4 regions of the Ensifer sp. NPDC090286 genome follow, and region 2 is predicted to be linked to each of the others. Evidence: predicted binding sites of a transcription regulator. Region 2 holds the regulator's gene; each other region holds the start of a gene.

Region 1 (5,901 bases), on a different contig from region 2:
ATCGTCAGGTTTGCCTTGAGCACGTCTTCATAGGAGGCTGCCGTGAGGTTGAGCCTGGTCGCAATGATCTTCAGGAACGGCTGGATATCGATGTCCGCGTCGATGAGCGCCTGGTAATCCATGACCTTGAGCGAGATCGTCGTTCCGAGCATCTGCCCGAGGATGGAGTTGAGCAGCCCGTCATTGAGGCTTGCAAGGCGTGAGCCGACGGAGAAGGCGGCAATCTTCGAACTGGCTGCCGTGCCGTAGACACTGAGGTCCGGCGCCTTGGTGAAGATCGAGGCGAGGAAGATGTCGCCCTTCCTTTCGAGCATGACCTGCACGGCGTCCGTGGGCGTTGCGTCCTTGATGAAGCGCTGGCCGGCATCGACCGACGGATCGGGAACGTAGCGCCCGCGCGTCACGGTTGCGACACCGTCAAGCTTGGCGGTGTTGATGTCACCGGGCGGCAAGGTCTTACCATCGATGGTCAATAAACCGTTCGGCGTCGACACGCCGTAGTTCAGGCCATTGTTGGCGAAGTGGTTGAGCACGGCCTTCTCGGCGGACGAGACGTTGGCCGCGGCCGCGATCGCGGCGAGATCGACCGTCGACTGCATTTCACGCTTCTGGACGGTGAGGTAGCCGTAGTCGATCGCCAGCGCCATGGACGTGATGACCAAGGGCATGGCCAAGGCGGCCGAGACGCCGATGTTGCCGCTACGGGCACGGGCGAGGGAGCGCATGGGATTCCACAGCATATCAGACCCCTCCGATGCGGATGGTTGCAAAGCGCTCGATCTGTTCGCTCGGCATGGCAAAGGTGAAAAGGTTGAAGATCGGCAGGTCGCCGGCGTCGTATTTGATCCGGACGGTGAACTGGTTTGCGTTGTTGGCGTCGTCCTTGACGGTGACGGTCATGCGCGACGACTTGATGAAGGCCTGATCCATCGTCGTGCGACGGATATAGTCGGTCGCGAGCCGTTCACGCTCGGTTTCGGAGAGGCCGGCAATGGCCGTGCGGGCGGCATCGGCGGCGATCTGCTGAATGGAATGGGCGGCACTCAGGTAGACGCCGTATGCGATCAGGGTCAGCACGCACATGAAGAAGAGCGGTGCTATTATTGCAAATTCGATCGCAGCGGCCCCGTCTCGGCCACCTAACAGGCGCTTGAAATTGGACATTGCAGCATCTCCGCGTACCCACGTTGCTGTATTTTTCGAATGTCCCTGCACCCCTAACGTGATCCTCAAATATTAATTTTTTCATACTCCGATAAGTTGTTGAATCCCAATGCATTTCGCGATTGTTGCAAAATGTGTATTCACAGTTGAATTAGGGTTTATGAAGATGAGCTAGTTTTCGCCCTGCTGCGACGCCTGCGCGCGCGCCTTGTGCGGGCTCTGAGATGCGCGCAAAGGCTGCCGGTTATCTCGCCGGCAGTGAGTGCAGCTTGGGCCCGTATCCGGTTACTGCTGTGCGGGCGGCGCGCGGTAATGTTCGAGCTGACGGTTGAGCGCCGCCAGGTCGGCGCGCAGCTCGGAGATCTCGCGCAGCAGCACGTCATCGACCTTGTGATGCAGCGCGATCAACTCGACCTCCGATTTGAGATTGACTTCGTAATCCTTCGACGCGGCGAAGCGGTCGCGTTCGGCCTGGCGGTTCTGCGACATCATGATCACCGGCGCCTGCAGCGCGGCGAGCATCGAAAGCACCAGGTTGAGGAAGATGTAGGGGTAGGGATCGAACGCTCCGGTGATGAGCAGCACCGAATTGACCAGAACCCAGACAACGAGAAAGCCGCAGAAGCCGATGATGAAGCTCCAGGAGCCGCCGACGCGGGCGATATTGTCCGCAAGCCTGTCGCCGAAGGAGAGCCCGGCCGCAAACGCCGCGTGGGAATCCGTGGAAAGCGTGCGGCGATCGCGGGCGTGGGCGAGGATGCGGGCCTCGATCTCGCCAAGCTCGCTGATCGGCTTGCCGAAAAGCTGTTTCGAAATGTCGTTGAAATGCGGCATGGGGATCTCCGGTGTTGGCCGGGTGAAATCTAGGGCATGTCGCGCAAAAGTCCGCAGCGGTTCTGCTTTGCCCGCGTGCGAACGATCAAAGGCTTAAGGCGTGGGGGGAATTCAGGCGTCAGCCAATACCGCCATGGCGGAAGGCGCGAAGCCGGACCAGGTGCGACGACCGGTCCGGCTTCTTGTGTCAGTGGGTTTCGGCAGCGCTTGCGAACAGGTCCGCGTGCGACTTGAAGAACCGGTCGGTCGAGAATCGGTCGCCGAACATCATGTCGTGCTGCAGGAAGCGGTAGTCACGCAGCAGTGCCGGCACCTTCGGCTGGCGCGACCATTCGGCGACTTCCTTGCCGTTCTTGCGGATCAGCATGTAGCGGTCGACAACGCGGTACTGGTCGTACACCTTGCCGAGGAAACCGGTGTAGTAGGGGTGCTCGTAACCGGACTGCTTGAGGATCTGGTAGGAGAGGAAGGCCGGGCTGATGGTGCCGACGTTCTTCTTCGGACCGGTTTTGTTCGACCAGACGACGAGCGGCGTTTCATGCTGCGCCTTCATCTGTTCCTTCGAACCTTTGCGTTCCGCCGTCACACCCTTCATGAAACCGGTGCTGGTATAGACGGTGTTGAGCGGCGGCAGGTGGTCGCCGAAGAGCACGATGACCGTTTCGCGGTCGCGGTTCTTGGCCCAGTCCATCAGCTTCTTCAGGCTGTCGTCGGCTTCCTTGATGCCCTGGGCATAGGTGGCAAGCACCTGGCGGTCGGCTTCCGGCAGGTCGCCTTCGACCTTGATGGTGTTGTTGGCGTAGCGGTTGGCCTCATAGGGGCCATGGCCCTGGAGCGTGACGGCGAAGAAGAAGAACGGATCGTCCATCGCGTCGGCCTGGCGGATGATCTCGTCGGTCAGAGATTCGTCCGAGGCGAAGATGCCGCGCTTCTGCATCGGCGGCATGTTCTCTTCCGACTTGAACATGTCGAAGCCGAAGGCCTTGTAGACGGCGGTCCGGTTCCAGAACCAGCTCTGGAACGGATGGATGGCGCGCGAGACATAACCTTCGCCACGGAAGAAGGTGGCAAGCGACGGGATCGGATTGCGGATGTACTGCTGGTACGGGATGCTGCCATAGGGCAGGAACGCGTTGGAGAAGCCGGTCAGCGCCTCGAACTCGACGTTGGCGGTCATGCCGCCGAATTCCGGCGAGAAGACGTTGCCCGACTGCATTTCGCGGATCGTCGGCATCGGATCGGGCGACAGCTTGACGTTCGGCAGGCGGGTCGGATCCCAGAAGGATTCGCTCATCAGCACGATGACGTCGGGCTTGCCGCGGTGCGAGGTGCCGGCCGGAAGCGGCTTCACCGGGATGCGGTCGATCGCGTCGGCCATGTAGCCGGCGGGCGCGCTGACGTTGGCCATCGGCAGGTTGATGGCAAAGGCGAGCGCAAAGCCGTTGTGCTTATAGTTCTCGGTCTGGTCCCACATGATCGGGATGACCTTGAGGCGATCACGGATCCAGGAGAACTGGTTGTAATCCATGATGTTCCAGAAGGCGACGAGCAGCGGCAGCGCGAAGGCGAGGCGGGCCATGCGCTCGCGGGTCGTGAGCTTCGGGAAGGTGCGCCAGGCAAAGCGCAGCAGAAGGGCGATGCCAACGACGGCGACGACCAGGCCGACAGCGATGCCGACGGCCGTCCACGGACGGTCCTTCACCAGAACGGGCATCAGTTCCATGATCTGGCGGCCGAACAGGAAGTCGGTCGGATAGAGCGGGTCGGACAGGAATACCTGCTTCTGCTGGCAGACGACGGCGGGGATGATGGCAAGCGGCGCAATCACCACGGCCGACTTGTGTTCGCGACCGAAAATGCCGTCGACAGCGAGCAGGATCAGGAAGAAGGCGCCAACGGTCGTCAGCGCCGGGCGCGTCGGATCGAGCATGTAGGCGATGCTATCGGCAAGCGACTGACGCACGATCAGTTCGACGAGGAATACCAGACCGGCTGCGACGAAGAGGGAGAAGAATGCGCTGCGGGTGGCCGCGAGCGTCTTGGCGTGCCGTGTGGCGAAGCCCGGTCTATCGACATAGACACGTGAGCCTCTCGCAACCGCGGAATCGATACTGGCCAACATATTCTCCAATTTCATAAATGCGTCGTGTAACTGTCATACGCCCGTCATTTTGAACAGGGGATGAATGGTTTCTTAACGGGAATGGAGGGTGGCTTTTCGTGGCGTGAAGCCGCGCGAACAGCCCAGTATAAGGACCGGGAAAAACAGAATTTTTCGGTTTTTTTCGTGTCGTTGCGATTGCCTGTGGGTATTTTCCCGCAGATTGCGCTAAAGAACATTGCGAAAGTCAGCTGCAATCGTTCAGGACAGACCGACAGGCCCGCTCATGACCGCCCATAAAAACGCCCCCTCGCTCCTTCGCATCGCCATTGCCCAGCTCAATCCGACCGTGGGCGACATCGCCGGAAACCTGGCCAAGGCGCGTGAGGCGCGCGCCGACGCGGCGCGCCAGGGCGCCGATCTCCTGCTTTTGACGGAGCTGTTCATTTCCGGCTACCCGCCGGAAGACCTCGTTCTGAAGCCGGCCTTTCTGAAGGCGTGTCTCCAGGCCGTCGAAAAGCTTGCTGCCGAGACGGCGGATGGTGGCCCAGGCGTCATTATCGGCTTCCCGCGGCTGGCAAATACCGGCCGGCACAATTCGATAGCCGTGCTCGACGACGGCAAGGTGATCGCGGTCCGCGACAAGGTCGACCTACCGAACTACGGCGAGTTCGACGAGAAGCGCGTGTTCGATCCGGGCGAGATGCCGGGGCCGGTCAATTTCCGCGGCGTGCGCATCGGCATCCCGATCTGCGAGGACATCTGGGGCGATCTCGGCGTCTGCGAGACGCTGGCCGAAAGCGGTGCTGAAATCCTGCTGTCGCCCAATGGCTCGCCCTACTATCGCGGCAAGGTCGACGTGCGCCATCAGGTGGTGCTGAAGCAGGTGATCGAGACGGGCCTGCCGATGATCTATGCCAACCAGCTCGGCGGCCAGGACGAACTGGTCTTCGACGGTGCCAGCTTCGCCTTCAACACCGACAAGTCGCTGGCCTTCCAGATGAGCCAGTTCGAGGAGGCGATCTCGATCGTCGAATGGAAGAAGGGCGACAGCGGCTGGCATTGCGAGCACGGCCTGAAGTCGCGCCTGCCGGAACGGGAGGAAGCGGACTACCGCGCCTGCATGCTCGGCTTCCGCGACTATGTTAACAAGAACGGCTTCAAGAATGTGGTGCTCGGCCTTTCCGGCGGCATCGACTCCGCCATCTGCGCGGCACTCGCCGTCGATGCGCTCGGCGAGGAGCGGGTGCGCACGGTCATGCTGCCCTACCGCTACACTTCGCAGGAATCGCTGAAGGACGCCAAGGAATGCGCCGCGGCGCTTGGCTGCCGTTACGATATCGTGCCGATCTCCGAGCCGGTCGAAGGGTTCCTCAGCGCACTGTCCGATACGTTCGAAGGTACGGAGTCCGGCATCACCGAGGAGAACCTGCAGAGCCGCACGCGCGGCACCATCCTGATGGCGATCTCCAACAAGTTCGGCTCGATGGTGGTGACCACAGGCAACAAGTCGGAGATGTCGGTCGGCTACGCCACGCTCTATGGCGACATGAACGGCGGCTTCAACCCGATCAAGGACCTCTACAAGATGCAGGTCTACGCGATATCGAGCTGGCGCAACACCACGGTTCCTCCGGGCGCGCTCGGTCCTTCCGGCATCGTCATTCCGCAGAACATCATCGACAAGGCGCCTTCGGCCGAGCTTCGCCCCAACCAGACGGACCAGGATTCGCTGCCGCCCTATCCGGTGCTCGACGACATTCTCGAATGCCTGGTGGAAAAGGAAATGGGAACGGACGAGA
Region 2 (5,901 bases):
GGCAATCGTCTTGCCCTTCACCGGGCCGCGATGCTCCTCGAAGGTCAGGATGTCGGCCATGATCTGGCAGGGGTGGGTATCGTCGGTCAGGCCGTTGATGACGGGGACCGTCGCATGCTCGGCCAGCTCCAGAAGACGGCGGTGGTCGGTGGTGCGGATCATGATGGCGTCGACGTAACGCGACAGGACCTTGGCCGTGTCGCCGATCGTCTCGGCGCGGCCGAGCTGCATTTCGGTGCCCGACAGAAACAGGGTTTCGCCGCCGAGCTGGCGCATGCCGACATCGAAGGAAACGCGGGTACGGGTGGAGGGCTTTTCGAAGATCATCGCCAGCATCTTGCCGGCGAGCGGCTTCTCGGCGGTTCCGGCCTTGGTCGCTGCCTTTCGGACGCGCGCATCGTCGATGATCGTCCGGAGGTCGGCGGCCGTCATGGCCGAAAGATCGAGAAAATGTCTGGTGCCTGCCATCGTACTCGGTTCCTGTCTGAAAAATCGGTCCCTGGTGCGGCACGCTATATACGTGCCCGCACGAAGGTCATTCTAGCGCCTTATTCGGCCCTGGGTCGCTATCTTCAGGCTGCGGCGTTGCCGCTTGCCTTGCGAACCGCCTCGGCGGCGCGTTCGATACGTGCCAGGCCCTCGCGGGCCTCTTCGGCCGTGATCGTCAGCGGCGGCAGCAAGCGCAGCACGTTTTCGCCGGCCGGCACGGCCAGAAGCTTCTCCGCGCGAATTTCCTTCAGCAGATCGGCCGAAGGGCCCTTCACCTTGATGCCCAGCATCAGACCGTCGCCGCGGATCTCCTCGATGACATCAGGGAAACGGTCCTTGAGCGACGCAAGACCCTGACGGAAGACCAGCGCGACATCGCGCACATGCGTGAGGAACCCGTCGGCAAGAACGACGTCGAGCACGGCGTTGCCGACAGCCATGGCCAGCGGATTGCCGCCATAGGTGGAGCCGTGCGTGCCCGCCACCATGCCAGATGCGGCTTCCTCGGTCGCCAGGCAGGCGCCGAACGGGAAGCCGCCGCCGATACCCTTGGCGACCGCCATGATATCCGGGCGGATGTCGGCCCATTCATAGGCAAACAGCTTGCCGGTACGGCCGACGCCCGTCTGAACCTCGTCGAGGATCAGGAGCAGGCCGAACTCGTCGCAGAGCGCGCGCAGTTCCTGCATAAACTCCTTGGTCGCCGGGCGGATACCGCCCTCGCCCTGGATCGGCTCAATCAGGATCGCTGCGGTTTCCTCTGTGATCGCATTCTTGACGGCAGCGATGTCGCCGAACGGGACCTGGTAGAAGCCCGGCGCCTTCGGACCGAAACCTTCGATGTATTTCTGCTGACCGCCGGCGGCGATCGTCGCGATCGTGCGGCCGTGGAAAGCGCCCTCAAAGGTGATGACGTGGAATTTCTCCGGGTGACCCTTGGAGAAGTGGTAACGCCGTGCCGTCTTGATGGCGCATTCCAGCGCTTCCGCACCCGAATTGGTGAAAAACACCTTGTCGGCAAAGGTCACGGCCGTCAGCCGGCGACCGAGGCTTTCCTGGCCCGCAATCTCATAGAGGTTGGACAGGTGCCAAACCTTGTCGGCCTGCGCCTTCAGCGCTTCGACGAGGTGGGGATGCGCGTGGCCGAGCGAGTTCACGGCAACGCCGGCGCCGAAATCGAGATAACGCGTACCGTCTTCAGCGATCAGCCAGGCGCCCTCTCCTCGCTCGAAACGCAACGGCGCGCGCATGTAGGTATCGTAAAGCGGCGTTGTTGCAGTCATGCGAGGCTCTCCTTCACTCCAGATCGACATCGATCCCGCGCCTCACGCGGTCCGATAAAAATCAAAAATGCCGCCTTTCGGCGGCGCAGGCACTATTCCCATTTCGCGCTGCAATGTCAACAAAACCAAGCCTTGCAGCGCAACATGAAGGATCGATTCCTGGCAGCAGAAAAATCGTCCGGGAGGGCTTGCAAAAATGCAACGCCGGCCGAGCAAGTTGGGGAAAACTACGAAATCGATTCGGCCTGATTCCCGGGACTCTTGCCACAGAGTCCAGCGGTCAGTACGTTAACATTCAATTACTAGACGCATGCGGCGGACCTAGTCACCAAAAGAGTTATCGCGTTTGCAACCCCGGGGTTCAGCCGGGGTGCGGTGAGGGATTCTGCCATCCCCAACGCTGAGAACGGAGAGTGCAGAAATGAACTGGACTGACGAGCGGGTGGAGAAACTGAAGAAGCTTTGGTCCGAGGGCCTGAGCGCGAGCCAGATCGCGGCACAGCTCGGCGGCGTCAGCCGTAACGCTGTCATCGGCAAGGTTCACCGCCTGAGCCTGCCAGGTCGCGCCAAGGCCGGCGGCAGCACCACGACGGCGGCCCGTCCGAAGCGCCCGACTTCGGCACCGCGTGCGCCGAACTACGCTTCGCGCGTTTCGGCCCGCCCGGTTGCACGCACGGCCGGCGCTGTCGTTCTCAAGGAAGAAATCGAAGTCGATCTCGTTGCCGAGCAGGATTTCAGCACCCGGACCGACGTTGTCGTGCCGATGTCGCGCCGCCTCGAGCTGACCCAGCTCACCGAGCGCACCTGCAAGTGGCCGATCGGCGACCCGCTGAAGGAAGAGTTTCACTTCTGCGGCAACGATTCCCCGGAATCCTCGCCTTACTGCACCTTCCATGCGCGGCTGGCCTACCAGCCGTCGGGCGAGCGCCGCAGGGCCCGCTAAGAAGCCGGACAGCATCAATAAAAAAGGGGCCGATCGGCCCCTTTTTTTGTTGGAGACTTCCGGATCTGTCAGCTTTCGAGCGAATAGCCGGCTCCGCGAACGGTGCGGATAACGTCCGGCATGTTCGAGAAATTCAGAGCCTTGCGCAGGCGACCGACATGCACGTCGACGGTGCGTTCGTCGACATAGATGTCATGGCCCCACACGCCGTCCAGAAGCTGCGAGCGCGAGAAGACGCGGCCCGGCGAGGACATCAGGAACTCCAGAAGACGGAACTCGGTCGGGCCGAGGCGCACTTCGCGGCTGCGGCGGTGAACGCGGTGGGTCTCGCGGTCGAGTTCGATGTCGCCGCAGCGAAGCAGCGTCGACAGCACCTCGGGCTTTGCCCGGCGCAGCATCGCCTTGACGCGCGCCATCAGCTCCGGAGTGGAGAATGGCTTGACCACATAGTCATCGGCGCCGGTCGCCAGACCCCGGACGCGCTCGCTTTCCTCGCCGCGCGCCGTCAGCATGATGATCGGCAGGCGCTCCGTCTCCGGGCGCTGGCGCAGCCGGCGGCAAAGTTCGATGCCGGAAACACCGGGCAGCATCCAGTCGAGGATGAGCAGGTCGGGCAGCCGCTCCTGAAGCCGGATCTCCGCCTCGTCGCCCCTGAGGATCGTGTCGACGTCGAAGCCCTCGGCTTCCAGATTGTAACGCAGCAGAACGCTCAGCGCCTCTTCGTCTTCGACTACGGCGATTTTTGGCAACATCAGGTAACGTCTCCTTACCGCGGGCGACCCTTGGGCTCATCGGCCCGGCCGGCGCTCAGACACTCTAAATCTGGAGCACGTCCGCCGATTTCAAAGGCGGGGCGAAAACCGCGTGCTTCAGATACAGGAATTCGGGGCCGCGACCGAAGCCGCGACCGGATCAAATTTCAAAGGGCATGCATGCTTACGGCGCGCTCGGCGCTCAGTCGTTGACCGAGCCCAGCGTCGACGTGGTGTCATCCTTCGGACGCTCGCCTTCCGGCTGAGCACCCGTCGCCATGTAATAGATCGTCTCGGCGATGTTGGTCGCGTGGTCGCCGATGCGCTCGATGTTCTTGGCGCAGAACAGAAGATGCGTGCAGGGCGTGATGTTGCGCGGATCTTCCATCATGTAGGTCAGCAGCTCGCGGAACAGCGAGGTGTAGATCGCATCGATCTCCTCGTCGCGCTCGCGGATGCTGTTGGCCTTCTCGGGCGAGCGCGAGGCGTAGACGTCGAGCACTTCCTTGAGCTGGACGAGAGCAAGCTCCGCCAGGTGCTCCAGGCCGCGGGCGAGCTTGCGCGGAATGCCGGATCCGGCAACCGCGATCACGCGCTTGGCGGTGTTCTTGCCGAGATCGCCGACGCGTTCCAGATCGGAGGCGATGCGGATCGATCCCATGATCTCGCGCAGGTCGGCGGCGACCGGCTGGCGCTTGGCGATGGTGACGATCGCCTTCTCGCCGATCTGGCGCTCGGCGTCGTCGAGAACGGTGTCGTCCGAGATCACCTTCTGCGCGAGAGCGAGGTCGGAATTGACCAGCGCGCGAACGGATTCGGCGACCATCTGCTCGGCGAGACCGCCCATCTCCGAGATGCGGCGCGTCAGGTACTTCAGTTCTTCGTCATAGGCGGACATGATATGCATGGACATGATCGTCGATCCTTACGGGCGCTTTGCAGTTACTGTTGCAGCCTTATGCGGCCTCAGCCGAAGCGGCCCATGATGTAATCCTGGGTGCGCTGGTCATCCGGATTGGTGAACATCTTGTCGGTGTCGTTCTCCTCGACGAGATTGCCGAGGTGGAACATGGCGGTGCGCTGCGAAACGCGGGCGGCCTGCTGCATCGAGTGGGTCACGATGACAATCGTGAAGTTCGTGCGCAGTTCGTGGATGAGTTCTTCAACCTTGGCCGTCGCGATCGGATCGAGCGCCGAGCAGGGCTCGTCCATCAGGATGACTTCCGGGCTGACGGCGACGGCACGGGCGATGCAGAGGCGCTGCTGCTGACCACCGGAAAGGCCAGTGCCCGGCTCCTGAAGACGATCCTTTACCTCGTTCCACAGACCGGCCTTCTGCAGGCTGGTCTCGACCACTTCGTCAAAGTCGGCCTTGGTGCGGGCAAGTCCGTGGATGCGCGGACCGTAGGCGACGTTGTCGTAGATCGACTTCGGGAAAGGATTCGGCTTCTGGAAGACCATGCCGACGCGGGCGCGCAGTTCGACGACGTCGATCGTCGGGTCGTAGATGTCGTCCTCGTCGAGCGTGATCTTGCCGGTGACGCGGCAGTTCTCGATCGTGTCGTTCATGCGGTTCAGCGTGCGCAGGAAGGTCGACTTGCCGCAACCCGAAGGACCGATCAGCGCCGTGACGGTGTTCTCGCGGATGTTGAGGTTGACGTCGAAAAGCGCGCGCTTCTCGCCGTAATAGACCGACACATCCTTGCCGATCATCTTGTAGGGCACGGTGTTCATTTTCTGATCCAGGGCCTTCTCGACTGCTGCTTCTGACATGATGTTCATAGTAATTACCTCACTACCAGCGGCGCTCAAAGCGACGTCGCAACAGAATGGCTCCAAGGTTCATGACGACCAGGAAGATGAGAAGAATGATGATTGCACCGGAGGTGCGCTCGACGAAGGCGCGTTCCGCCTCGTTGGCCCACATGTAGATCTGCACCGGCAGCGCCGTCGACGGTTCCATCGGCGAACCGGGAAAATCGACGACGAAGGCAACCATGCCGATCAGGAGCAACGGCGCGGTTTCGCCAAGCGCATGGGCAAGACCGATGATGGTGCCGGTCAGGATGCCGGGCATGGCGAGCGGCAGCACGTGGTGGAAGATGGTCTGCATCTTCGACGCACCGAGCCCGAGGGCCGCCGAGCGGATCGACGGCGGGACCGCCTTCAATGCCGCGCGGGTGGCGATGATGATCGTCGGAAGCGTCATCAGCGTCAGCACGAAGCCGCCGACGACGGCTGCCGAGCGCGGCATGCCGGCGAAGTTGATGAAGACGGCAAGGCCTAAGAGACCGTAGACGATCGACGGAACGGCCGCGAGGTTGTTGATGTTGACCTCGATCAGGTCGGTCAGCCGGTTCTTCGGCGCAAACTCCTCGAGGTAGATCGAGGCGGCGACGCCGATGGGAAGCGACAGCACCAGCACGATCAGCAT
Region 3 (5,901 bases), on a different contig from region 2:
CGGCGTCGACTTCGTCGGCCTTGCGCTTGGTGTTGTTGGTCAGCATCACGTAGACCTTGCCCGTCTTCGGGTTCGGCTGAACGTCTTCCGGACGGTCCATCTTGGTGGCGCCGAGCGCGTCGGAGGCAAGGCGGGTGTTGATCAGTACGTCAGCCTGCGAGGCAAAACCATTGGCTTCGGTCAGCGGGCCTTCGCCGTGCGTCAGCGGCATCCAGGTGACGGTGCCGTCTTCGTCGAACTTGGCGACGTAGAGCGTGCCCTCGTCGAAGAGATCCATGTTGGCGGCGCGGTCGTCAGGGTTGAAGACGCCCTTGGTCACGAACTTGTAGACATAGTCGTAGCGTTCGTCGTCGCCGGAATAGAGCACGACGCGGCCGTCCTTGTTGACGATCGATTCGCAGCCTTCGTGCTTGAAGCGGCCGAGAGCCGTGCGCTTCTTCGGCACCGAGGTCGGGTCCAGCGCATCGACCTCGACGATCCAGCCGAAGCGATTGGCTTCGTTCGGCTCCTTGGAGACGTCGAAACGGTCGTAGAAGGACGCCCATTCATACTGGCCGCCCGGCGCGCCGAGCCGCTTCAGCTGCTTGTATTCCGGATGGTCCTCGGCGATCTCGCCGCCGAAATAGCCGTTGAAGTTTTCTTCGGCCATCATATAGGTGCCCCAGGCGGTGACGCCGCCGGCGCAGTTGTTGAGCGTGCCGAACACCTTTTTACCGGTCGGGTCGGATGGCGTCTTCAGGCGGTCGTGGCCGGCGGCAGGACCGGTGATCTGCATCTCGGTGTTGACGGTGATGCGACGGTTGTTCTTGCCATCGAGAACCGGTTGCCACTTACCGTCGACCTTGCGGATCTCGATGATCGTGCCGCCATGGGCAGCCATCTCGATGTCGACCAGTTCCTTGGTGTACTCGCCGAGAACGACCTTCTCTTCCTCGACTTCCTTCCCGTCCTTCGTCACCTTTTCCTTCACGATGCTGGCGAAGGCCGGGAACATCAACTCGGCGTTGGTGTATTCGTGGTTGACGACGAGCAGGCCGTGGTCGGCGCTGCCGTCGAGCGGGATGAAGCCGACATAGTCGTTGTTGTAGCCGAACAACCTTTCCTGGGCGGCGGCCGTCTGGTTCTTCGGGTCGAACTCCGGGCTGTCGGCGAAGATCTTGTCGCCCCAGCGCAGCAGGATATCGGCATCATAGCCTTCGGCGACATGGTGCTTCTCGTCGACGCCGGCTTCGATCTCGGTGAAGTCGAACAGCGAGCCGTCCTCGGCGCGTGCCTCTTCAGCGGTCAGGAGAGCGAGCGGGCTGACGGTGGTCGAGATCGCGGCGACGGCCAGCGAGCCGCCGATGAACGAGCGGCGCGAGAAGCGGCGATGGATGATGTCGCCCATCGTCGGATTGGCGGAACAGTTGTGGCCGACATCTTCCAGCTCTTCCCTGCGTTCCGTCAGCGTCTTGAATTCGGTCTCTTCCGTCTGGGCGAGATGCTTGTCCATGATCGGGTCTCCTGGTTGAACGATGGAAACCACCGCGCGAGAGGCAGCGGTGTTCATCCGCCTGTACCAGCTGCCCAATGACAGTTCTGCGACATTTCCGTGAAGAGATTACAGCGCTCGGCCGTCTATAGATTTGGCGCTTGCACAAAAGTCTGTATGGTTGCGCGCGCCGGCGATTGCGACTGCCAGGGGAAAGTATGTTCGAACTTATTGCTTTAGCTGCCTTTATTCTGGCCCTGTCCGCCTATCTCGGCAACCGCAGGACGACCGAGCGCCTTGGTGCCGAACTGGCCGCCCTTAAGGCGGAGGTTGTGGCGCTGAAGGCTGCGCCGGGCGATCGCGCTCCGGCCGAAGGAGCGACCGAGGCGCTTACTGCTGCGGACGAATTGCCGGCTGCGCCGGAGACGCTGGGGCCAGAGACGCTGGAGCCGGAGACGCTGGACGATGCTGCTGCCGCCATGTCGGCCAGTGCGCGCGAAGGCGCCCGGATTTTTGGCGATGCAGGAGGAGCCGCGGCCGAAATCGAGGGCGAGGAGACGATCGCTGCCAGCACGGAAGCACCGCAGCTGGTCGCAACGGCACCCCGTCAGACCGAGAGCCTCGAGAGCCGCCTCGGCGCCCGGTGGGCCGTCTGGGTTGGCGGCATCGCGCTGGCGCTCGGTGGCGTCTTCATGGTCAAGTACTCGATCGACGCCGGCCTACTGAGCCCGGCGGTTCGCCTGACGCTTGCCGCTTTGTTCGGCCTCCTGCTGATGGCGGCTGGCGAGGTCATCCGTCGGCGCGCCGTACCCGTGATCGCCAACGAATTCCAGAATGCCATGATCCCCGGCATCCTGACGGCCGCCGGTGCCGTCACCCTCTTCGGGGTCGCCTATGCCGCCTATGGCATCTACGACTATATCGGCACGGGCACGGCCTTCGTTCTCTTGGCGGCGATTTCGCTTGCGACCGTCGGCCTATCGCTGCTGCACGGGCAGGCGCTCGCTGGCCTCGGCCTGCTTGCCTCGCTCGCAACGCCGCTGCTCGTCTCGAGCAATGAACCGCGCCCCTGGGTGCTCTTCAGCTTCCTCTCGATCGTGTGGCTCGCGACCTTGCTTGCGTCGCGCCTGCGCAACTGGACCGTCGTTCCGACCTTGGCCAATGCGGGCGTCGGGCTTTGGGGCCTGGCCTACATCACCGCTGTCGCGCCATTCGAACCGCGGCCGGTCGCCTTTGCGCTGCTGGTGATGATCGTTGGCGTCGGCCTCATCTGGCCGGGCGCCACGGAAGCGGCGCCTGCGCCCGAAGCGCCAGAAGGGGCCGAGCGACGCGGCGCCGTTGCCGGTCCCTGGGAGCGGCTGTTCATCCCGCCGCATGCGGCCATCTCCATTTCGGCTGCCGTCGCCGCCACCGTGCTTGCGCTCCTTCTCATCAGCCCGGCGGTGGCCGCGGTCAAATATCCGGTGACGGAGTTTGCCGTCGTCATTGCGGCGCTGGCAGCCCTGGGGGCCTGGCGGCCGACGGCCGTGTACCCCGCCGCGCTTTCGGCGGTCGGCGCTGTCGCTGGCGTCTGGAGCCTGACGGCGCTGAGCGGCGTGCTCGCCTATCTCGATCCTTCGCTGGCCGATGCCCTTCCGGCTGTCGTGCTGCCCGGGCGCACCGCCATGTTCACCGCTATGCTGCTTGCTGCGCTGTTTATCGGCCTCGGTGGTTTCGTGTTGTCACGCCGGCTCCTCGCCCATCCGCAATATTCGACGCTCTGGGCGGGCATTGCCGCGGTCGTTCCGATCGCGCTTGTCGCCATGTCGTTCCTGATGACCGGCAGCTATTCCTTCGACCTGCCGCACGGCCTGTTCTCGTTCGTCGCTGGGGCGACGCTGCTGGCGCTTGCGGACTGGCTCTACCGTCGTGACGGCGCGGCAGAGGCGCGTGATACGGCGGCCGGCTTGCTGGTGGCCGGCTCCTTCGCCCTCTTCGTGCTTGCCCTCCACGCCTGGACGGACGGGCTGGTCACGACGCTTGCGATCGCCGTGCTCGGCACCGCCTACACACTCGCGACCCGCGTCCGCACCTGGCCGATCCTGCCGTGGATGACCGGCGCGGCGGCCATCGTCGTTCTGGGGCGCATCGCCTGGGAACCGACGATCGTCGGTGCCGGCAATCTTGGCACGACGCCTGTCTTCAATGCCTTGCTGCCGGGTTATGGCATTCCCGCCGTGCTGCTTGCAGGCTCCGCCTATTTCCTGAGATCCTGGCCCGGCATCCGCGTGCGCAACCTTTTACAGGCGCTCGCCAGCCTCTTCGTGTTGCTGACGCTCGCGATCCTGGTACGCCATGCGATGAACGGCGGCGTGCTCGACAGCGCTGTGCCGACGCTCGGCGAGCAGTCGATCTACACGCTGTTGGCAATCGGCGCCTCGGCGATCTTCATGAGCCTCGACATGAAGTCGCCGAGCCCGGTCTTCCGCTATGGCGGTATGGGCCTCGGCGTGCTTTCGATGCTGTCGGTGCTTTCGGCGCATCTCCTCGGCCTTAACCCCTATTTCAGCGGCGAACTGCTGGGACGTATTCCGTTCTTCGATCTGCTGTTGATCGGCTATCTGCTGCCGGGGCTCGGCTATGCCGGCCTTGCCTGGTATGCGCGCGACAAGCGGCCTCTGCCCTATGTCATGGCGCTTGCCGTCAGCGGCGCGGTGCTTGCCTTTGCCTGGGCGAGCCTCACGGTCCGCCGTGTCTGGCAGGGGGAAAACATCGCCGAATGGAAGGGCTTCCTGCAGGGCGAGACCTACACCTACTCGGTCGTCTGGCTGCTGCTCGGCGTGCTGCTGCTGGTGCTGGGCTCGCGCTTCAATGCCAAGAGCATCCGCATTGCCTCGGCCGTTCTGGTCTTCGTTGCTGTGCTGAAGGTGTTCCTGATCGACATGTCCAACCTCGAAGGTTTCCTCAGGGCTCTGTCCTTCATCGGCCTTGGCGGGGTATTGATCGGAATAGGGCTCTTCTACCAGAAGATCCTGTCCGGCGTTGTCGCTGCACCGACGGCGCCGGCAAAGCCTGCCGAACAGCAATAGGACAGCATGACAGAGATTTCGAAACTCGCGGCCGCCTTCGCGCCGCACGAGGAGCTTGCTGTAGCGCTGCTGCCGCATGCCTTTGCCGCCGATGACGGCTCGCACGATGCCGCTCATCTGATCCGGGTCTGGAAGAATGCCGCCCGCATCCAGGCGGAGGAGGGCGGCAACGCGCGTTTGCTCGCCGCCGCGGTGCTGCTGCATGATTGCGTCTCGGTCGAGAAGAATTCGCCCTTGCGCACCCAGGCATCGCGACTGGCGGCTGAGAAGGCGGCGGGCATTCTGAAAGATCTCGGTTGGGGCGCGGATGAGATTGCCGCGGTGGCGCATGCCATCCTGACGCACAGCTTCTCGGCCAACATCCCGCCGGAAACGCTGGAGGCGGAGATCCTTCAGGATGCCGATCGGCTGGATGCGATCGGTATGGTCGGCGCTGCGCGCAGTTTCTATATCGCAGGACGCATGGGCAGCGGCCTCTACGACCCGCTCGATCCATTGGCCGAGGCCAGGGCGCTCGACGACAAGGCCTTCGCCATCGATCATTTCGAGACCAAGCTCTTCCGGCTGGCCGACGGCTTCAAGACCAAGGCCGGGCGCGGGCTCGCCACGGAACGCGAGCAGCGGCTGCGTGACGTGCTTGCCATGATGCTCGATGAAATCTAGTTGCCCGGAAGGGCGCGTCGCGCTTCTTTGTGCGGGTGTGTAGATTGCACCGGAACATTTCTCCGTTTCCATCAATCCGAGAAATGATCTAGTCCTTTCAAGACATTGTGCGGCGCTGATGAATCAGATCGTCAGGCACGTGAATCAGTTTCTGAAGACGAGGGAAGTGCCCATGAAGGTGACCGGTCTCAACATTCATCCGCTAAAGAGCGGTCGCGCGATTGTCCGCGAGTCGGTCTCGGTCAATCTCGACGGCGTCGAGGGCGATCGGCGCTTCATGTTGGTGGAGCCGGACGGGCGCTTTATCACCCAGCGCGAATTGCAACTGCTGGCGCAGGTCGAGGCCAGCCACATCGATGGCGGCGTGTACCTGAAGATGGGCGAGCGGGAGATCTCGGTTCGCTTCGATCCCGACCGCCGGCTGAACGTCGTCGTCTGGGGCAGCGAAGTCGATGCCGCCGTGTCGGACGAAACGACGGACGAGGTCCTCTCCTCATGGTTCGGTCGCCCGGTCAGGCTCGCCCATATGGATGCCTCGGCCGAGCGCCATGTCGGCGCCGAATGGGCGGGTACCGCCGCGCCCGTCGGCTTTGCCGATGGCTTTCCGGTGCTGATTACGACGACAGGCTCGCTCGCCGATCTCAACCGGACGCTTGCCGAAAAGGGACAGGAGCCCGTCGGCATGGATCGTTTCCGCAC
Region 4 (5,901 bases), on a different contig from region 2:
CGCAGCTGCAGGATGCCGACGAGATCGACCACGAAGACTTCGGCGCCGAAATAGCGCAGCTGGAACGCGCCCTGCTGGGCGATGATGGCGCCGATCAGGAACGACATCAGCGTGATGATCGGAACCGCCATCACGCCCATGCGGTCGATCTGGTGAACGATCGCCGCCGGCGAGACGCCACTGTGCCGTCCAAGCTTCAGCTGCGCGCCGCGCACCGCGGAGCCCAGAATATACATCGCCGCGACGATATCTTCCCACGTCGCCGCCATGACCTCGCCGATCGGGGCGAAGATGCGCTGGAACAGCGGCAGCCGTTCGCCGCTCTTGTCCGGCGAGCGCAGTTCCGCCGGCAGGGCGTCGATCAACTCGACATAGCGCTGCCCGCCCTCGGCGAAATGAACGTTGTCGCGCGACGGGCCAACGATGCGGGTCATGAAGCGGCGGATGATCCAGGCGCCTGCGGTATCCATCGCCGTCACGCCGGACAGATCGAACTGGGCTGCCCCGTCGCCCTTGCGCGCAAGGCCATCGAGCTTTGCCGCCATCGCCTCGGCGGTCTCGTGCCGCCAGGCGCCGGTAAAGACATAGCTTCGCCCGCTGCCACTCTCGGACAGCGCGACATCGGCGGTCATCTTGCGGGCGGCTTGCGACACGTGTCTTCTGTTATCCCGATTTGCCCCTGCAAAACTCGTCCGATCTCGATAGATTTGAGGACAAGATTGTGCAGCAGCCCTAAAGTGTTACCGCGAGCGTTGCGCGTCCGACCGGAGGCAACGACTGTGTAAAGATTCGTAAATCCTTCCACCGTCATAACGGCTCGCACCTTTGCTGTCACCCGAACGTTGCGGCGCTATGACGCCGGGCCAACAGATTACCTGCCGGAGACGCTTTCATGTCACTTTCCCTCGATGCCGCCGTGGAACATTTCCCGATTGCGGGCACGTTTACGATCTCGCGCGGCTCCAAGACGACGGCAAGCGTCGTCACCTGCCGCATAGGCGATGGCGTCCATACCGGCTCCGGCGAATGCGTTCCCTACGGCCGCTACGGCGAAACGCTCGACACGGTGCTGGCCGAAATCGCAGCCATCCGTCCCCGCATCGAGGCCGGGCTTAGCCGCGCCGACCTGCAGCGCGAGATGAAGCCGGGTGCCGCCCGCAACGCCGTCGATTGCGCCCTGTGGGACCTGGAAGCAAAGCAGAAAAACCAACTGGCCCATGTTCTTGCCGGCATTTCTTCACTGGAAGCATTGACCACGGCCTATACGCTTTCGCTTGCCGAACCCGACGCGATGCGTGAGCAGGCAGCTAAGTACGCCCACCGCGCGCTCCTCAAGGTCAAGGTCGGAACGACAGATGATGCCGCCCGGATCCGTGCGGTGCGCTCCGGTGCACCGGAAAGCCGCATCATCCTCGACGCCAACGAAGGCTGGACGCCCGAGACCCTCGCCTATCACTTCGCGCTCTGCGCCGAGGAACGGATCGACCTGATCGAGCAGCCGCTGCCGGCCGGACGAGACGAGGCGCTGGCAACGGTCGCCCGCCCCGTTCCAATCTGCGCCGATGAAAGCGTGCATTCGACCGAGGACCTCGCAGCCCTCGTCGGCCGCTACGATGCAGTCAACATCAAGCTCGACAAGACCGGAGGGCTGACCGAGGCGCTGCGCATGCGCGCGCAGGCAGATGCGCTCGGACTCAAGATCATGGTCGGCTGCATGGTCGGCAGTTCGCTTGCGATGGCTCCGGCGATCCTGGTGGCCCAGGGCGCGGATTTCGTCGATCTCGACGGACCGCTGCTGCTTGCCGAAGACCGTAAGCCCGGCCTGCGCTACGAGGCGTCGCTCGTCTTCCCGCCGGAGCCGCGCCTCTGGGGCTGAAGATACCAGGCGGTTACGGCAAAGCAGCAGCCGGCAAAGGCGACGACCGACATGGAATAGAAGCCGTTGACCCCGTACCAGTTATAGAAATAGCCGGACAGGAACGTGAAGATCGCCGTGAAGATGCCGGTATAGAAGAAGTAGAGCCCCTGGGCCGACGCTTCCTGCGATTCCACCACCCGCTCGACCAGCTTGTGCTGCATGCCGGTGTGCATGATCGCATAGGTGAAGGCGTGGAAGCACTGCAGGATGAAGTATCCGCTGAAGCCGAGATCCATCGGGAAGATGATCCAGCGCACCACCGCGAGAAAACAGCCGGACAGGATCATCACCCAGACGCTGAAACGGCGGCTGATCGCCTTGGCGAAGATGAACATCGTCACCTCGGCCGCCACGCCCGCGCTCCACAGCAGGCCGATCTCGGTACCGCTGTAGCCGATGTGCTGCCAGTAGATCGCCGAGAAGGCGAAGAGCATCGCATGGCTGGCGTTGACCAGCGTCACCCCGATGAGCAGCAGTTGAAGGTCGAGCTGCCGGAGCGACTTCGGCGGCGGCTCGGTCAAGGCCGTGATCGGTGACGGCCGCCGCGGCTTGCCGACCCGTGGCGCGGCATAGGCCATCACGATCGTCAGGCCAAAGCCGGTCGCCATCGCCGGAAGCACCATGTCGCTGCCGAAAATGCCGACCATCCAGCCGCCGAGCATCGTCGCGCCAATGAAGGCGACCGAACCCCAGAGCCGCATATGGGCATAATCGAAGCCCCAGCGCCGCACGCCGGACAGAGCGATCGCCTCGACGATCGGCACATAGGGCGAATAGACGGCCGACTGCAGCGTGTAGATGACAAGCACCGGCCAGAATTCACGGAAGTAGAACAGCACCAGCGCCGTTGCGAGCGACAGAAAACCGGACCAGATCAACACGATCGCCCGCTCGCCGAGCCGATCGGCGATGACGCCGGCGATGGGCGCGGTGATGACGCGCACGAACATCGGCAGCGCCAGCACGACGCCGATCTCGAAGTCGCTCATCGATAGCGTGCTCAGCCACATCGGGAAATACGGCATCGCGAAGCCGTTGACGATCAGCGGCGCACAGAAGAGCAAAGCAATGCGAAGCGCAAAATGGCGCGGCGGAGGGCCCACATAGGCGGGCGCTTGGGAGGGAATCATCGTCTGACCTGATGGCTGTGCCCACTCTCTAGCACGAGCCGGGCGCGCCTCGCCATAACCTAGTTTTCGCGACAGGACTTTCGGCGCGGCGCGACGATCAGGCCGCGCGCTGGGTCAGCAGTTGGGCAAGCAGCTTGTCCGCTTCGCCGGATGCTTCGCCTTCGCTGGCGCCGCCGCGCATCTGGTGCCAGGTGATCAGTTCCATCGTGCCGTCGTGGTGCTCGGCGATCGCCGTGCAGCTTTCGACCCAGTCGCCGGTGTTGATGTAGCGGATGTCGCCGATCTCCTCGATCACGGCATGGTGGATGTGACCACAAATCACGCCCTGAGCATCGTGGCGGCGCGCCTCCTCGGCGACCACCTTCTGGAACTCGCCGATGAAGTTGACGGCGTGCTTGACCTGGAGCTTCGCCCAGGACGAGAACGACCAGTAGGGCATGCCGAGACGCCTGCGGACCGCCGCAAGGCCGATATTGATGGCAATCGCCGTGTCGTAGGCCCAGTCGCCGAGATAGGCGAGCACGCGGGCGTTGCGCACGACGACATCGAATTCGTCGCCGTGCAGCACGAGATACTTACGGCCGTCGGCCCCCGCGTGCATGTAGCGCTGCGCCACCTCGATACCGCCGAAATGCACGCCTGGAAAGTCGCGCAGGAACTCGTCGTGATTGCCGGGGATATAGACGATGCGGGTTCCCTTGCGCGCCTTTCGCAGGAGCTTCTGCACCACGTCGTTGCAATTCTGCGGCCAGTACCAGCTGCGCTTCAGCCGCCATCCGTCGACGATGTCGCCGACCAGAACGATCGTCTCCGCTTCATGATGCCGCAGGAAGTCGAGCAGATAGTCGGTCTTGGCCGCCTTGGAGCCGAGATGGACGTCCGAGATGAACAACGTCCTGAGCTTTCGTACGGAGTTGTCTTGCTGCGCCGCCATCATGCCAGCCTCGTCTCTGGTTACGCTTCGTGCCTTCGTGAAACCAGACTCGTGTTTCAAGAAGATGACATCAACATTGCGTTGCCGGTCTGCCGCCGAAATCAGCACTGCAAAACTGTACCTCGCTTCGAATTCATGCCAAAAGGCACGACCACGAATGAGGAATGTGAGAGCATGAATACGGGCGACAAGACGAAATCCCATACCGGTCCGGCCAGCGGCGACATCGACCAGCAGGCCCTTTTCTTCCACCGTTATCCCCGCCCGGGAAAGCTCGAAATCCAGCCCACCAAGCCGCTCGGCAACCAGCGCGACCTGGCGCTGGCCTATTCGCCTGGCGTTGCCGCCCCTTGCATCGCGATCCGCGACAACCCGGAGCAGGCCGCCGATTTTACCGCCCGCGCCAACCTGGTTGCGGTCATTTCCAACGGCACGGCCGTGCTCGGCCTTGGCAATATCGGCCCGCTGGCGTCGAAGCCGGTCATGGAAGGCAAGGCGGTTCTCTTCAAGAAATTCGCCGGCATCGACGTGTTCGACATCGAAATCGATGCGTCGAGCATCGAGCGTATGGTCGACGTCATTTCGGCGCTGGAGCCGACCTTCGGCGGCATCAACCTTGAAGACATCAAGGCGCCGGAATGTTTCGAGGTCGAACGTCGCCTGCGCGAAAAGATGCAGATCCCGGTCTTCCACGACGACCAGCACGGAACCGCGATCATCGTCGCCGCTGCCATCCTCAACGGCCTCGAGCTCGCCGGCAAGGACATCGCCAAGGCGAAGATCGTTACCTCGGGCGCAGGTGCTGCCGCACTTGCCTGCCTCAACCTTCTCGTGACGCTCGGTGCCAAGCGCGAAAACATCTGGGTCCATGACCTCGAAGGCCTCGTCTACAAGGGCCGCGAGGTGCTGATGGACGAATGGAAGTCCGTCTACGAGCAGGATAGCAGCAACCGCGTGCTCGCCGACAGCATCGGCGGCGCCGACGTCTTCCTCGGCCTCTCGGCCGCCGGCGTCCTGAAGCCGGAACTTCTGGCGCAGATGGCCGAAAAGCCGCTGATCATGGCGCTCGCCAACCCGACGCCGGAAATCATGCCGGAAGCCGCCCGCCAGGCCCGTCCGGACGCGATGATCTGCACCGGCCGCTCGGACTTCCCGAACCAGGTCAACAACGTTCTCTGCTTCCCGCATATTTTCCGCGGCGCGCTCGACTGCGGCGCAAGCACGATCAACGAAGAAATGAAGATGGCAGCCGTGCGCGCCATCGCCGGCCTTGCGCGCGAAGAGCCCTCCGACGTTGCCGCCCGCGCCTATTCCGGCGAGACCCCGGTCTTCGGTCCCGATTACCTGATCCCCTCGCCGTTCGATCAGCGCCTGATCCTGCGCATCGCGCCGGCGGTTGCCAAGGCCGCCGAGGAAAGCGGCGTCGCCACCCGTCCGATCCAGGACTATGACGCCTATCTCGACAAGCTGAACCGCTTCGTCTTCCGCTCGGGCTTCATCATGAAGCCGGTCTTTGCCGCCGCCAAGAACGCCCAGAAGAACCGGGTAATCTTTGCCGAAGGCGAAGACGAGCGCGTGCTGCGCGCCGCCCAGGTGCTGCTCGAAGAAGGCACCGCCCGCCCGATCCTGATCGGTCGTCCGCAGATCATCGAGACGCGCCTGCGTCGCTATGGCCTGCGCATCCGCCCGGATGTCGATTTCGAAGTGGTCAACCCCGAGGGCGATCCACGCTACCGCGACTATGTCGAGGACTACTTCGCCCTCGTCGGCCGTCTCGGCGTCATCCCGGAAGCCGCACGCACGATCGTGCGCACCAACACGACCGTTATCGGTGCGCTCGCCGTCAAGCGCGGTGAAGCGGATGCGCTGATCTGCGGCGTCGAAGGACGCTACAGCAAGCACCTGCGCGACGTATCGCA

What was found. Region 2 encodes PhoB, which activates phosphate uptake and scavenging genes when phosphate is short. Its sites were predicted from a motif close to TGTCATNNANCTGTCAT; they were not measured.
Region 1: a site for PhoB is predicted at 4,152-4,168, ahead of ACIQUG_RS04210 (LTA synthase family protein). Genes of this name have one in related genera too.
Region 3: a site for PhoB is predicted at 1,570-1,586, ahead of ACIQUG_RS00150 (PhoX family protein). Genes of this name have one in related genera too.
Region 4: a site for PhoB is predicted at 4,036-4,052, ahead of ACIQUG_RS04140 (UDP-2,3-diacylglucosamine diphosphatase). Genes of this name have one in related genera too.

The regions. Positions count from the first base shown of each region.
Region 1 covers NZ_JBIVYF010000001.1:855,178-861,078, reverse strand. The annotation lists gene ACIQUG_RS04225 (TadG family pilus assembly protein) at 1-740, opposite strand, end outside; gene ACIQUG_RS04220 (TadE/TadG family type IV pilus assembly protein) at 742-1,164, opposite strand; gene ACIQUG_RS04215 (DUF1003 domain-containing protein) at 1,450-1,998, opposite strand; gene ACIQUG_RS04210 (LTA synthase family protein) at 2,186-4,117, opposite strand; gene ACIQUG_RS04205 (NAD+ synthase) at 4,386-5,901, shown strand, end outside.
Region 2 covers NZ_JBIVYF010000003.1:629,440-635,340, forward strand. The annotation lists gene argF (ornithine carbamoyltransferase) at 1-468, opposite strand, end outside; gene ACIQUG_RS18240 (aspartate aminotransferase family protein) at 573-1,772, opposite strand; gene ACIQUG_RS18245 (GcrA family cell cycle regulator) at 2,194-2,715, shown strand; gene phoB (phosphate regulon transcriptional regulator PhoB) at 2,784-3,467, opposite strand; gene phoU (phosphate signaling complex protein PhoU) at 3,670-4,383, opposite strand; gene pstB (phosphate ABC transporter ATP-binding protein PstB) at 4,434-5,249, opposite strand; gene pstA (phosphate ABC transporter permease PstA) at 5,263-5,901, opposite strand, start outside.
Region 3 covers NZ_JBIVYF010000001.1:29,012-34,912, forward strand. The annotation lists gene ACIQUG_RS00150 (PhoX family protein) at 1-1,492, opposite strand, end outside; gene ACIQUG_RS00155 (DUF2339 domain-containing protein) at 1,690-4,539, shown strand; gene ACIQUG_RS00160 (HD domain-containing protein) at 4,546-5,202, shown strand; gene ACIQUG_RS00165 (MOSC domain-containing protein) at 5,375-5,901, shown strand, end outside.
Region 4 covers NZ_JBIVYF010000001.1:836,393-842,293, forward strand. The annotation lists gene ACIQUG_RS04125 (MlaE family lipid ABC transporter permease subunit) at 1-632, opposite strand, end outside; gene dgcA (N-acetyl-D-Glu racemase DgcA) at 893-1,876, shown strand; gene ACIQUG_RS04135 (MFS transporter) at 1,828-3,048, opposite strand; gene ACIQUG_RS04140 (UDP-2,3-diacylglucosamine diphosphatase) at 3,146-3,985, opposite strand; gene ACIQUG_RS04145 (NADP-dependent malic enzyme) at 4,157-5,901, shown strand, end outside.